2 linked regions of the Desulfitobacterium hafniense DCB-2 genome follow. The protein of the gene in region 1 binds, or shares a complex with, the protein of each later gene. Links are inferred from orthologs where the notes say so. Each region holds a gene or a part of one and is shown in the gene's direction. Other genes may lie near its edges.

Region 1 (6,748 bases):
ACGGATTGGCTGGATCGTAAAGAAAGCCGCCATATGGATCGCTTTACCCAGTTGGCTATGGCTGCGGCTAAAATGGCCGTCCAGGATTCCGGGTTAAATCTGGACCAGGTCAATAAGGAAAGGGCCAGCTGTATTGTGGGAACCGGAGTGGGCGGGGTCACCACCCTGGAACAGCAGAAAGAAGTCCTCATGAATAAAGGGCCGGGAAGAATCAGCCCCTTCTTTATTCCTATGCTGATCTCCAATATGGCTGCCGGTCATATTTCCCTTGAATTCGGCCTTCAGGGCTCCAGCTTAAGTGTGGCCACCGCCTGCGCCTCGGCTACCAATGCCATCGGTGAGGCCATGCGCCTGATCGAGCACGGCTATGCCGATGTAGTGCTTTGCGGCGGCACGGAAGCCCCTATTGTACCTTTGGCCTTTGCGGGTTTTTGCGCCATGAAAGCCATGTCCACGGAGAAGGAAAATCCCCGGGAAGCCTGCCGTCCTTTCGACGCCAGAAGGTCGGGGTTTGTCATGGGTGAAGGAGCGGGAATCCTCGTTCTGGAATCCCTGGAGCATGCCCAAAAGCGGCAGGCCAGGATTTACGCTGAGCTTTCCGGATATGGCAGCACCTGTGACGCCTATCATATCACCTCTCCGGCGCCGGGAGGAGCAGGAGCCATCCAATCCATGCAGGCGGCCTTGACAGGAGCTGAGGTGCGGCCGGAAGAAGTGGATTATATCAACGCCCATGGCACAGGAACCAATGCCAACGACTCGGCGGAGACGGCGGCGATTAAAGCCCTCTTCGGGGAAGCGGCGCAAAAAGTGGCCATCAGCTCCACCAAGTCCATGACCGGGCATCTCTTAGGAGCGGCAGGAGCTATCGAAGCCATCGCCTGCGCTTTAACCATTAAGAATAGCATGATTCCACCCACCATAAACTATGGAGAGCCTGACCCGGAATGCGATTTGGATTATGTTCCCAATGCCGCCCGGCCAAAAGAAGTTCAAGTTGCTTTATCAAATACCTTTGGTTTTGGAGGACATAATGCTACAATTGTATTAAAACGTTATTAGGTGAGTAAGGAGTATGAGCGGTGGAAAAAAAACATCAGGGTACAGCAAAAACAACTAAGCATAATCTGCAGGGGAATAAACGTCATAAGTATCATGCCGATACTTTGCAGCGGATTCCTACAGGAATAGGTTTAGCGAAACGGTTGGAGTTGGATGATCCCCCCAATCGCTTGTTCACGACTGCTTTAACCCACCCCTCGTATTTGTTTGAGAATCCCCAATCCGGTCTGGAGAACAACCAAAGGCTGGAGTTTCTGGGTGACGCCATTCTGGATTTTGTGGTAGCGGAGTATCTTTACCTGAGTTATCCGGAGCGGCCTGAAGGTGAATTGACGAAGATGCGGGCGGCGGTGGTCAACGAGAGCACCTTAGCCCGCACTGCCAAGAAGATTCGGCTGGGGGAAGAATTGCTTCTGGGTAAAGGTGAACAGGTCTCAGGGGGCAGGGAAAGGCCTTCCATCTTAGCCGATGCCTGGGAGGCTATCGTGGGGGCTGTCTATTTGCAGTATGGCTTCCAAGAGGCGAGGAGAGTGGTTCTGACCTTGCTGAAGGAAGAAATTGCCGAAGTAGCCCAAGGCAACTACGGCGATTATAAGACCATGCTCCAGGAAAAAGCCCAGCGGGAAGAGACGGAAGTCACTTATCGTATCCTGGCCGAGGAAGGCCCGGATCATAATAAGCGCTTTACAGCCGGGGTATTCCTCCAGGGAAATCTGCGGGGCAAGGGCATCGGACGGACCAAAAAGGAAGCAGAACAACGGGCAGCCCAACAAGTGTTAGATGAGTTTGGGGGGGAGAACAATGGCTAAAGCCGATACTCTCCCTGTTTTCTTGAAATCCATTACAATCCAAGGGTTTAAGTCCTTTGCGGACAAAGTGAAGCTGGAATTAGGGCAGGGCTTGAGTGTGGTAGTGGGGCCCAATGGGAGCGGCAAAAGCAATGTGGCCGATGCCATCCGCTGGGTTCTGGGGGAACAGAGCGCCAAAAACCTCAGGGGCAGCAAGATGGAGGATGTCATTTTCTCCGGCAGCAGTGTGCGGCGCCCGGTGGGGATGGCCGAGGTTTCCTTATTTTTTGATAACTCCACGGGGATTTTTCCCCTGGAGTATCAGGAAGTGATCATCACCCGCAGAGTCTATCGGGACGGAGAGGGACAATATTTTATCAACCGCTCCTCCTGCCGCCTTAAGGATATCCATGAACTTTTTATGGATACCGGTGCGGGCAAAGAAGGGTTTTCCATTATTGGTCAAGGCCGGGTCGAGGAGATTCTCAATCTGCGCTCCGAAGAACGGCGCACCTTGATCGAAGAAGCTTCAGGAATAACCAAATACCGCATGCGCAAACGGGAAGCACTTAAGCGTTTGGATGAAACGGAACATAATTTAGAGCGGATCAGGGATATCCTGGCCGAGATCGAAGGGCAATTAGGACCTTTGGAAGAGCAAGCCACCATAGCCAGGGAAGCTGTGGAGCTGACCACAGAACAAAAAGCCCTGGAGATCGAGATGGTGGCCTTTGATTTAAAAGAGGTGCGCCATAAGCTGACTTCCTCCGTTCAGGAAACGGAAGAACTTCAGTCGGCCATCGCCGCGGCAGTAGCGGATCTAAGCCAGAAGGAAAGCGGCATCCTCAGCAACAAAGTGAAGCTCAATCTTCTGGATGAGCAGATCCAGAAGCAGCAGGAAACCACCTACCAATTGGATCAAGCAGTCAACCAAATCGTTCAGGAGTTGCGGCTCCGCCAGGAGCGGGAAGGCTACCTCGGCGAGCAGATTAATCGTGTCACCACGGAGCTCTCCAATCATGAGGAGAAGGTTCGCCAGAGTACAGAACAGCTCAGAGCCTTAGAGGACAGAAAAGCCCTCTTACATAAGACTCTGGACCAGGCTAATCAGGCTTTGGCGGCGGATGAACAACGCTTGGTCGAGGCTAAAGCCAGGAATGGCTTAGAGGAAATTGAAATCCTCAGGGGCAGTCTCTCCCATCTGCAGAGCAAGCTGGCCGAGTCCAGCGCAGAATTAAACCGCCTTACCCATCAGTTGGCTACCCTGAATTCAACCCATGAGCAATTGATTAAAGAAAAAAAGGATAAAGAAGGAGCCCTGCTCTCTCATGAGCAGCAGGAGGCCCAGGTTCAGGAGCAGCTTAAAACCCAGGAAGGGCTGCAGACGGATATCCGGCTCCAGGCAGAGAAGGCCCAGCAGGAAAATGCTCAGTTCCGTGAGCAGAGCAAAGCAGGGCAGAGGGAGCTCCAGGAACTGAATCGGGACCTGGAGAAAAAATCAGCCCGCTATCATGCCCTGAAGAACCTGGAAGACTCCCTGGAAGGCTATCAACGGGGTGTCCGGGAGCTGATGCTGGCCAAGAAAAAAAACCAGCCTTCCTGCGGAGATCTCTGCGGCACCCTGGCGGATCTTCTTCAGGTTGAAGAGCGTTATGAGGTGGCCATCGAGGTCGCCCTGGGGGCAGGTATTCAGAATATCGTTACCGCAACGGAACGGGGTGCCAAGGAAGCCGTTCATTATCTGAAAAGCCACAATCTGGGTCGGGCCACTTTTTTACCCCTGGATGTGATTCAAGGGGGCAAAGCCGCTGTGGCCAAAGAGGCGGCCAAGGACCCCGGCTTCATCGGCGTGGCGGTGGATCTTATCACCTTCGCCGAAAAATACCGCAAGGCCTTTGAATCCCAACTGGGCAGAACCCTCATCGTCACGGATATGGAGGCGGCCACCCGGGTGGCCAGAGCCTCGGGCTATCGCGCCCGCATCGTGACCCTGGAGGGGGATCAGGTTCACCCGGGGGGCTCCCTGACCGGGGGCAGCCTGCAAAGAAAAGGCTCCAACATCTTGGGACGTTCCCGGGAAATCCAGGAACTCCGGCAGGAGTGCGACGAAAGACGCACCCAGCAAAAGGAACTGGAGCTCAAAGCAGGGGCTCTCAGCATCCAAATCCAAAAAGGTGAGGAAAACCTTAAGCATCTGATGGCTGAAGAGCAGGAGCTTAAATCCGCTCTGGCCGTGTTAAGAACTCAGGAGCTTAATCTCCGGGCCCAGGCCCAAAGGATTCGTGATGAAATAACCGCCGTAACCATCCGTGTGGCCGGGATAGAGCAGGAACGGGATGAGCTGCAAAGCCATAAGGCCCTGGAGGCAGAAGAGCAAAGCAAGCTTACAGACAGCATCCAAGAGGCTCAGGAAGCCTTGGCCCGGCAGGAAGAAAAGAATCGCCAGGCCAGCCGGGAGATGGAACAGCTTCAAGAAAGACTGACCCAAACCAAGGTGCAGGCGGCTAAGTGGGAGCAGGAGCTCAAGCAGGCTGTGGAGCGCCTGGTCCAGGATCAGGCCCTGCTGGGGGAGAACAAGCATCTCCTGGAGCGCAAGCGCAAGGATTTGCAGGATTTAGAAGAGAGCAAAGCCCGTCTGGCCTTCGAACAGGGAGACTGGGAGAGCCGCCGCAGGGAAGCAGGAGAGCAGCAGCAGCAAGCCCAGGAAGTCCTCATCGCTTTGCGCAAAGAGCGGGAGGTTCTGTCCAAGGAGCTGATGGATCAGGAAGGCCTCGCCCAAAAGAAAAGGCAGGAGCAGCAGACCCTGGAACAAAAGCTGCACAACCTGGAGCTGAAGACGGCCCGCTGGGATGCCGAATGGGAAACCGGCTCCAAACGGTTACTGGAAGAATTCGACCTGACTTGGGAAGAGGCTCAAGCCTACCAAAGTGAAAGAAACCGTGCCGAGCTGGCGGCCAGAGTCCAGGAGATTAAACTGCGGATGGAGCTGCTGGGCCCTGTGAACCAGGCGGCCATTGAAGAATATCCGAAGCTTCAGGAGCGCTTTGATTTTCTATCGGTGCAAAAGCAGGATCTGGAGGAGGCCAATGAATCCCTCCAGCAACTCATCGCCGAACTGGATAAAACCATGTCGGAACGTTTCGAAGAAGGATTTATAGCGGTCAACGAAGCCTTTAAAGTGGTCTTCAAGGAACTGTTCAACGGAGGCTATGCGGAACTTCGCTTAGTAGACCCGGCCAATCTTCTGGATACGGGGGTAGAGATCATCGCCCAGCCCCCGGGAAAAAAGCCCCAGCTGCTGTCTCTCCTTTCCGGAGGAGAGCGTGCTCTGACAGCCATCGGACTGCTCTTCGCCCTGCTTAAGGTGAAGCCCAGCCCCTTCTGTGTCCTTGATGAAATCGAGGCTTCCCTGGATGATGCCAATGTCAGCCGCTTTGCCCAATACATTCACCGCTTGGCAAACTCCACCCAGTTCCTGGTCATCTCGCACCGCAAAGGAACCATGGAAGCAGCCGATGTCCTCTATGGCATCACCATGGAGGAGTCGGGTGTATCTAAGCTGCTCTCTGTTCAGTTGGAAGGCCAGGACAAGGATACTAGGATGGCTTGAGAGGATTGCGGAAGTTGGGATGGGTTTTGATAGGTCTAAGGATTATCTTTAGTTGGAGATGTTAGAGAATAAAGTTAAGTTGAAGAGGATGCTTCTCTTTAAAGAGGGCATCTTTTGGCTTTTTAAAGATAATAAAATATATGTAAATGTAACCTGAGTCGCATTATTATCGGTATTGCCGCTAGAGCATGAGATAATGAGGCTGAAGTAATCGGCCTTACTGCATAAGTATGAGTTTATTGTCATGATTCAGCAATCTGTTAAAATGAGTTGAAAAAGTATTCTGTTTGTTTCAATTAAGCCGATCTCTCACCTATTATTGACATTTTTTCACAAGAAGAAATTGATAAAAATTAGGAGAAATATTATAAAATAGAGATATTAAAATTAAAATGAGGAAATATGAACCTGGAAAAGAACTTACAGCTAATTCAAATGATTAGAGAGCACACAAGTACACGGAGGAGGGGTAGATTTTGTGGCCATGGAACCGCTTAAAGGATGAGACTTTCTACGAGGATTTATGTTATAAATACTATGAGCGGATTTATCTATACTGCTTAAGGAGAGTTAAAGGGCAGGAGGAACTCTTGGATCTGGTAGAGGAGTGCACCCAAAATACATTTTTGGAAGCAAGGAAGCAGCTTGCAAAATTAGTAAACCATCCGAATGTGGAAGGATGGTTATACACTACGGCACGGAATCTGGTCAACCTTTCATTTAGAAGTATGTACACCAAGAATAAGTATGAAATCAGCATGGATGATCATATCTTGGAAGCTTGGGCGCAGGTGGACAACGAATTGGAAGAACTCTTCAATGGCACTGCCGATCTGGACAAACTTTGCGAAGAGATTTTAGAGGGACTTCAAGCCGATGAGTATGAGCTTTATCGTGATTACTTTAAAAATAATATGTCCGTTTCAGAACTTGCCGGGAAACATGAGATTTCCGCCACAGCAATGACGACCCGGATTTATCGGCTAAAAAAGAAAATTAAAAAAAGTGTTCGTATTTATTTTGAAAAGTGAACTAAAATTTTGTAGTCACTGTGATTTAATACGGCCTTTGTAATGTATATAAATGGAAGGTTGAAAAAGAAAGGGAGAAAATCATGGCGAAAGAACGGGATTCCCTTGATGTAATTAATGATAAAGAAATTATCAGGATGATACTCTCCGAAAAGGAAAGTGACGTTCTTGTAAAAGAAAAGCTATATCGTATTTTGTATGAGGCATCGGCGGTGGATGAGGTCAGTATGGACACGGATTTGATCGACGAATGTATA
Region 2 (4,682 bases), 390 kb from region 1 along the record:
GATGGCTCCCACCTGGATGTAGCCAGCTCACGCCGTGAAGATTATTCTTCCCCCGGCGCACTGCCTCAGGTGGAGGAATCCCGTTTGCGGGATGATATGTTCCGGCGTGACTTTACCATTAATGCCATGGCCATAGCCGTTAATTCTGTCCGCTATGGCGAGCTGGTGGATTATTATGGGGGCTTAAGAGATCTGAAACAAGGAGAAATCCGTTTTCTTCATAATCTCAGCTTCATCGAGGATCCTACCCGCATTCTCAGGGCTCTTCGTTTTGCCGGCCGTTACGGTTTTCGTCTGGCCAAGGAAACCCGGGAGGGACTTTATACAGCTTTAGATGCCGGTGTCCTACAGAAACTAAGTATCGAACGGTTTACGGAAGAATTCATGCATATGCTTTCTGAATTGAAGTTTGGCGTTATGGGAGAATCCCTGCTCGATATGGGTGTGTTCCGCAAGTGGTTTGGTGCCGAACTGCCCTGGGATTTTACTCATCCGGGGCTGAATCAAGCCATTTCCCCGGAAAGAAAATGGCTGATCTGCCTGCGCAGGATGGACAGATCCCAGTTCGAAAGAATTGAGGAAAAACTTCGGTTAGCCAGGGAGCTCAAAGGGATAGCCTATAAATTCTTTGACATTATGGATGGACTTCTATCCTTAGGCGTGGGAGAAAAAGGTTCTGAAGCTTCTCCATATGCCCGGGAAAAGATTTCTTTAAAGAGTTTGGATCAGTATCTTGAAGGTCTACCGGCCCTCCTCATGGAAGTTCTGCTGTGGGATGAACGCTTCCGGGATTCTCTGGAAGCCTACACAGAAGCAGTCAAGGCCATTCATCAGACCGTAGATGGCACGGCTTTGCGACAATGGGGAGTTAAAGAAGGGCCGGAGATTGGCCGCATTCTTAAAGCGGTCCGTCTGGCTTGGCTGGAAGGCAAGCTGCAGACAGAGGAAGAAGAGAAGGAATTTGTGCTTGGGTTGCTGAAGGATGGCTTGTCAAACCGACCGAAGGGGGAAACTACGTGTTCAACTTAACCACCATCATCGCCAACATACCTGCCTTACTTGTGGGGTTTGCTTTTCATGAATATGCCCACGCCTGGGTGGCTGATCGTTTAGGAGATCCGACTCCCCGCAGCCAGGGACGTTTAACTCTGAATCCCTTCGTCCACCTGGATATCTTTGGTACCCTGATGGCTGTACTTTATTCCTTTGGCTGGGCGAAGCCGGTCATGACCCAACCCCACTATTTCAAGGGGAATAAAGAGCGGGGGAGAGTACTGGTGTCGGTCGCCGGTCCTCTGGCCAATCTGTTGGTTGCTTTTATCGCCATGATGCTTTGGGTCTTAACCCTGGCCTTCCTGGAGGATTCATCCTGGACCGGCACACTATCCACAATATTCATGTCCCTGGTGATCATGAATTTGGGTCTTGGGGTGTTTAATATTCTGCCGATTCCGCCTTTAGATGGTTTTTCTATCTTAAGGGGGGTTGTTCCCGGGCGGTACAGCAAGGTTCTTGATACCCTGGAGACTTACGGCATGTTCATTCTGGTTATAATACTATTTACCAACTTTTTGGGAGTAATACTGCAGCCTGCAGTATCCGGCCTTTACGCTTTTTATCGTGATACCGCTTTGTTTTTGCTGTCGCCTTTTATCGGCTAAAGGCAATGGAAAACCTACAACTGAAAGGGGTTTTATAAGTGAAAGGTAGAATTTTCAGCGGCATGCGCCCTACGGGGAGCCTGCATATCGGGCATCTCAGTGTCATCCAGAATTGGGCCGCACTGCAATCGGAATATCAAAGCTATTATGGAATTGTGGATCAGCATGCTCTGACGACAGGTTATGAGGATGGTTTGGATTTTGGCGTACTTATCCGGGAGATTGCTCTGGATTGGCTGAGTGTGGGGATTGATCCGGAGCAGTCGGCGATTTTTGTTCAATCCCATATTAAGGAACATGCAGAACTGCATCTGCTTTTGTCCATGATTACCCCTCTATCCTGGCTGGAGCGGGTGCCGACCTATAAGGATCAAATGCAGCAGCTGGGCAAAGAAGGAGGCAAGGATATCTCAACCTATGGTTTCCTGGGCTATCCCCTCTTGATGGCTGCCGATATCTTGGTTTATAAGGCTGATACCGTACCGGTGGGAGAAGATCAAATCCCCCATGTCGAGCTGTGCCGCGAAATTGCCAGACGCTTTAATCACCTTTATGGTCCGGTTTTTCCTGAACCGAAAGCCCTGATCGGCAAAGTTCCCCTGTTGCCCGGTGTCGATGGACGTAAAATGAGTAAAAGCTATAATAATACCATCTCCTTAACCGCTTCCACAGCAGAGATCAAAGAAAGGGTTCAGCAGATGGTGACGGACCCGGCCCGTTTGCGCAAAGATGACCCGGGTCATCCTGAAGTTTGTATAGTCTATAAATTTCATGAGGTGTATACACCTGAAGTCGCCGAAGTTGAGGAAAACTGTCGCGGAGGCAAGATCGGCTGTGTGGCTTGTAAGCGTCATCTGGCCGAGAACCTTGATAAGCTGCTCAGTCCTTTCCGTGAGCGCCGTGCCCTTTGGGAAGAGCCTGGTAAGGTTGAGCGGGTTTTGGAGCAGGGGGCTGAACAAGCCCGCCAAGTTACTCAAGAAACTATGAAAGAAGTTCGTCACGTGATGGGGCTGAGATGAGCAACGGGTCATCGGTAAGCCATAGTGCCAATACCGCCCCTTACGTGGAGCTGCCCGCATTTCAAGGTCCCATGGATCTGCTTCTGCACCTGATCCAGCAGGAAAAAGTGGATATTTACGATATTCCCATTGCCAGGATTACCGATCAATTTATCCAGGTCGTACGTCAGATGGAAGATCTGGATATGGAAGTGACCACGGAATTTCTGGTTTTAGCTGCCCAGCTTCTCCAGATCAAGTCCCGCTACTTGCTGCCCAAACCGGTTAAAGATGTGACCGTCGAAGAAGAAGGGGATCCGCGCCAAGAGCTGGTGGAACGGCTTTTAGCCTACCGGGCTTTTAAACAGGCTGCGGAAACTTTGGGAGAGATTCAAATCTCTTCCGGGCAGCGGTACTTTCGCGAAGTTGATGTGGATGGGCTGCGCAGTCAATTCACTCCGGCGGATCCTTTGGCAGGGATTCATTTTGAAGCCTTATGGCATGCTTTTCAGCGGATTATTGAGAGGGCGGAGCAGGGGGAAGAGATCAGGACGGTGGAGCCGGATGAAATCCCCATTGAAGTTATGGTCAATGATGTACTGCGCCGGGTCATCCTGCATCCTCGCGGCCTGCGCTTCAGTCAGTTGATTCGGGGCACTAAACGTATGGAGATTATTGTTTCTTTTTTGGCTTTACTGGAGCTGTTGAAGTCAGGAAAAGTGCATTGTGAACAAAGTTCGCAGAACGAGGAGATTTTTGTATTTCCTACAGAAAAAGCTTGGGAGTTTACTGAAGGGGAGTAAAATATGCTGTTTCGGGAAAGAGAAATTGCGGGAGTCGAAGCGCTGTTATTTGTTGCCGATAAACCTCTGACCAAGGAGCGTTTAGCAGAGATCCTTCAGTTAAGCAGTGAGGATATTGCTGAAATACTGTATGACCTTAAACAGCGCTACGCTGCACCTGCCAGCGGGGTTACCCTGATTGAAGTCAATGAAGGCTATAAGCTGGGAACCAAACCGGAGATGTCCGCTTATATAGAAACCCTTTACCATCAACCCGCCCAGGGACTGTCGGGAGCGGCTTTAGAGGTGTTGGCCATCATTGCCTATAAGCAACCCGTCACCCGGGGAGAAGTGGATTTTATCCGTGGGGTGCAATCCGATCGCTCCTTAGGGACGTTGGTGGAGAAAGGTCTTGTCAAAGATGTAGGACGCAAGGAAGGGCCGGGCCGGCCTATTCTTTACGGCACTACGGAACAGTTTCTGATTCATTTTGGGCTTAAATCCCTGGAGGAGCTGCCGGATCTGAATTTTGAGAGCATGCAGGAAGCGGCCCTGGCTGAAGAACTGTCCATGGGGGCCGGGGAGTTTGGGCAAGATAATGAGGATTGTGAGTAACAAGGGAGTGTCGCAAAACTACGTTTTTATGTAGTGGCGATACTCCTTTTTCTAAATTCGTAAGCGATTACGAATTTAGGGTGCATAAATACCCCCTCTTAGGGCATCCTAAACTGTTAAGATGGCGTTCGGGGGGATAATGGTGCAGATTCTCGCTCTTCTGGTGGCGATGTTCATTTGGTTAATGATGATCCTGTGGATCAAAGCATCCTTGGATTTTCGTTATTCCCGCATTGAGGAAAATGACGATCTGGAAATTCATCTTTCCGCTCTGGGCGGTTTCTGGAAGTTTCGGCTCAGTATTCCGACGATTAAGCTGGAATGGGAAGAAGGCCCTAAAATTGCGGCGGAACAGGAAGCACAGGCCCCTACGGGTGAAACCAGGAAGGCTGTCCAGCAATTGAAAATGCGTTACTTCAAGAAGAGTTTTTTCTATGAGCTCTTTCCCAATATTCCTTCCTTGCTGATCGCCTTTACCCGTCTTAAAAAGAAATTTTATCGGGGAATCCATTGCACAGAGTATGATTGGAAGATCGAATATGGCCATGAAAATCCTGCGGTGACGGCTTTGGTATCAGGGAGTTTCTGGGCAATGCTTGGCTATTCTATGGGAAGAATGTATAACC

Evidence for each region. The genes of interacting proteins can lie anywhere in the genome.
Region 2: the proteins of smc (region 1) and DHAF_RS17100 are in contact, whole or in part, in a crystal structure (PDB 3ZGX), measured with the Bacillus subtilis proteins. The link is inferred for Desulfitobacterium hafniense DCB-2 from one-to-one orthologs.

Annotation. Positions count from the first base shown.
Region 1 is NC_011830.1:4,048,472-4,055,219, reverse strand. Bases 1,464-5,660 are described here. They hold smc (chromosome segregation protein SMC), read left to right. Parts: upstream 1,464-1,863; coding sequence 1,864-5,460; downstream 5,461-5,660. Other genes in these bases: rnc (ribonuclease III), read left to right, coding at 1,464-1,871. In the rest of the region: fabF (beta-ketoacyl-ACP synthase II), read left to right, coding at 1-1,062; more of rnc, read left to right, coding at 1,083-1,463; DHAF_RS19040 (RNA polymerase sigma factor), read left to right, coding at 5,937-6,491; DHAF_RS19035 (DUF4367 domain-containing protein), read left to right, coding at 6,575-6,748. UniProt on the Bacillus subtilis protein: Required for chromosome condensation and partitioning.
Region 2 is NC_011830.1:3,658,772-3,663,453, reverse strand. The notes cover bases 1,590-4,569. They hold DHAF_RS17100 (segregation and condensation protein A), read left to right. Parts: upstream 1,590-2,676; coding sequence 2,677-3,462; downstream 3,463-4,569. Other genes in these bases: DHAF_RS17090 (DUF2953 domain-containing protein), read left to right, coding at 4,178-4,569; scpB (SMC-Scp complex subunit ScpB), read left to right, coding at 3,466-4,056; trpS (tryptophan--tRNA ligase), read left to right, coding at 1,700-2,680; DHAF_RS17110 (site-2 protease family protein), read left to right, coding at 1,590-1,661. Also shown: DHAF_RS17115 (CBS domain-containing protein), read left to right, coding at 1-1,029; more of DHAF_RS17110, read left to right, coding at 1,017-1,589; more of DHAF_RS17090, read left to right, coding at 4,570-4,682. UniProt on the Bacillus subtilis protein: Participates in chromosomal partition during cell division. May act via the formation of a condensin-like complex containing Smc and ScpB that pull DNA away from mid-cell into both cell halves.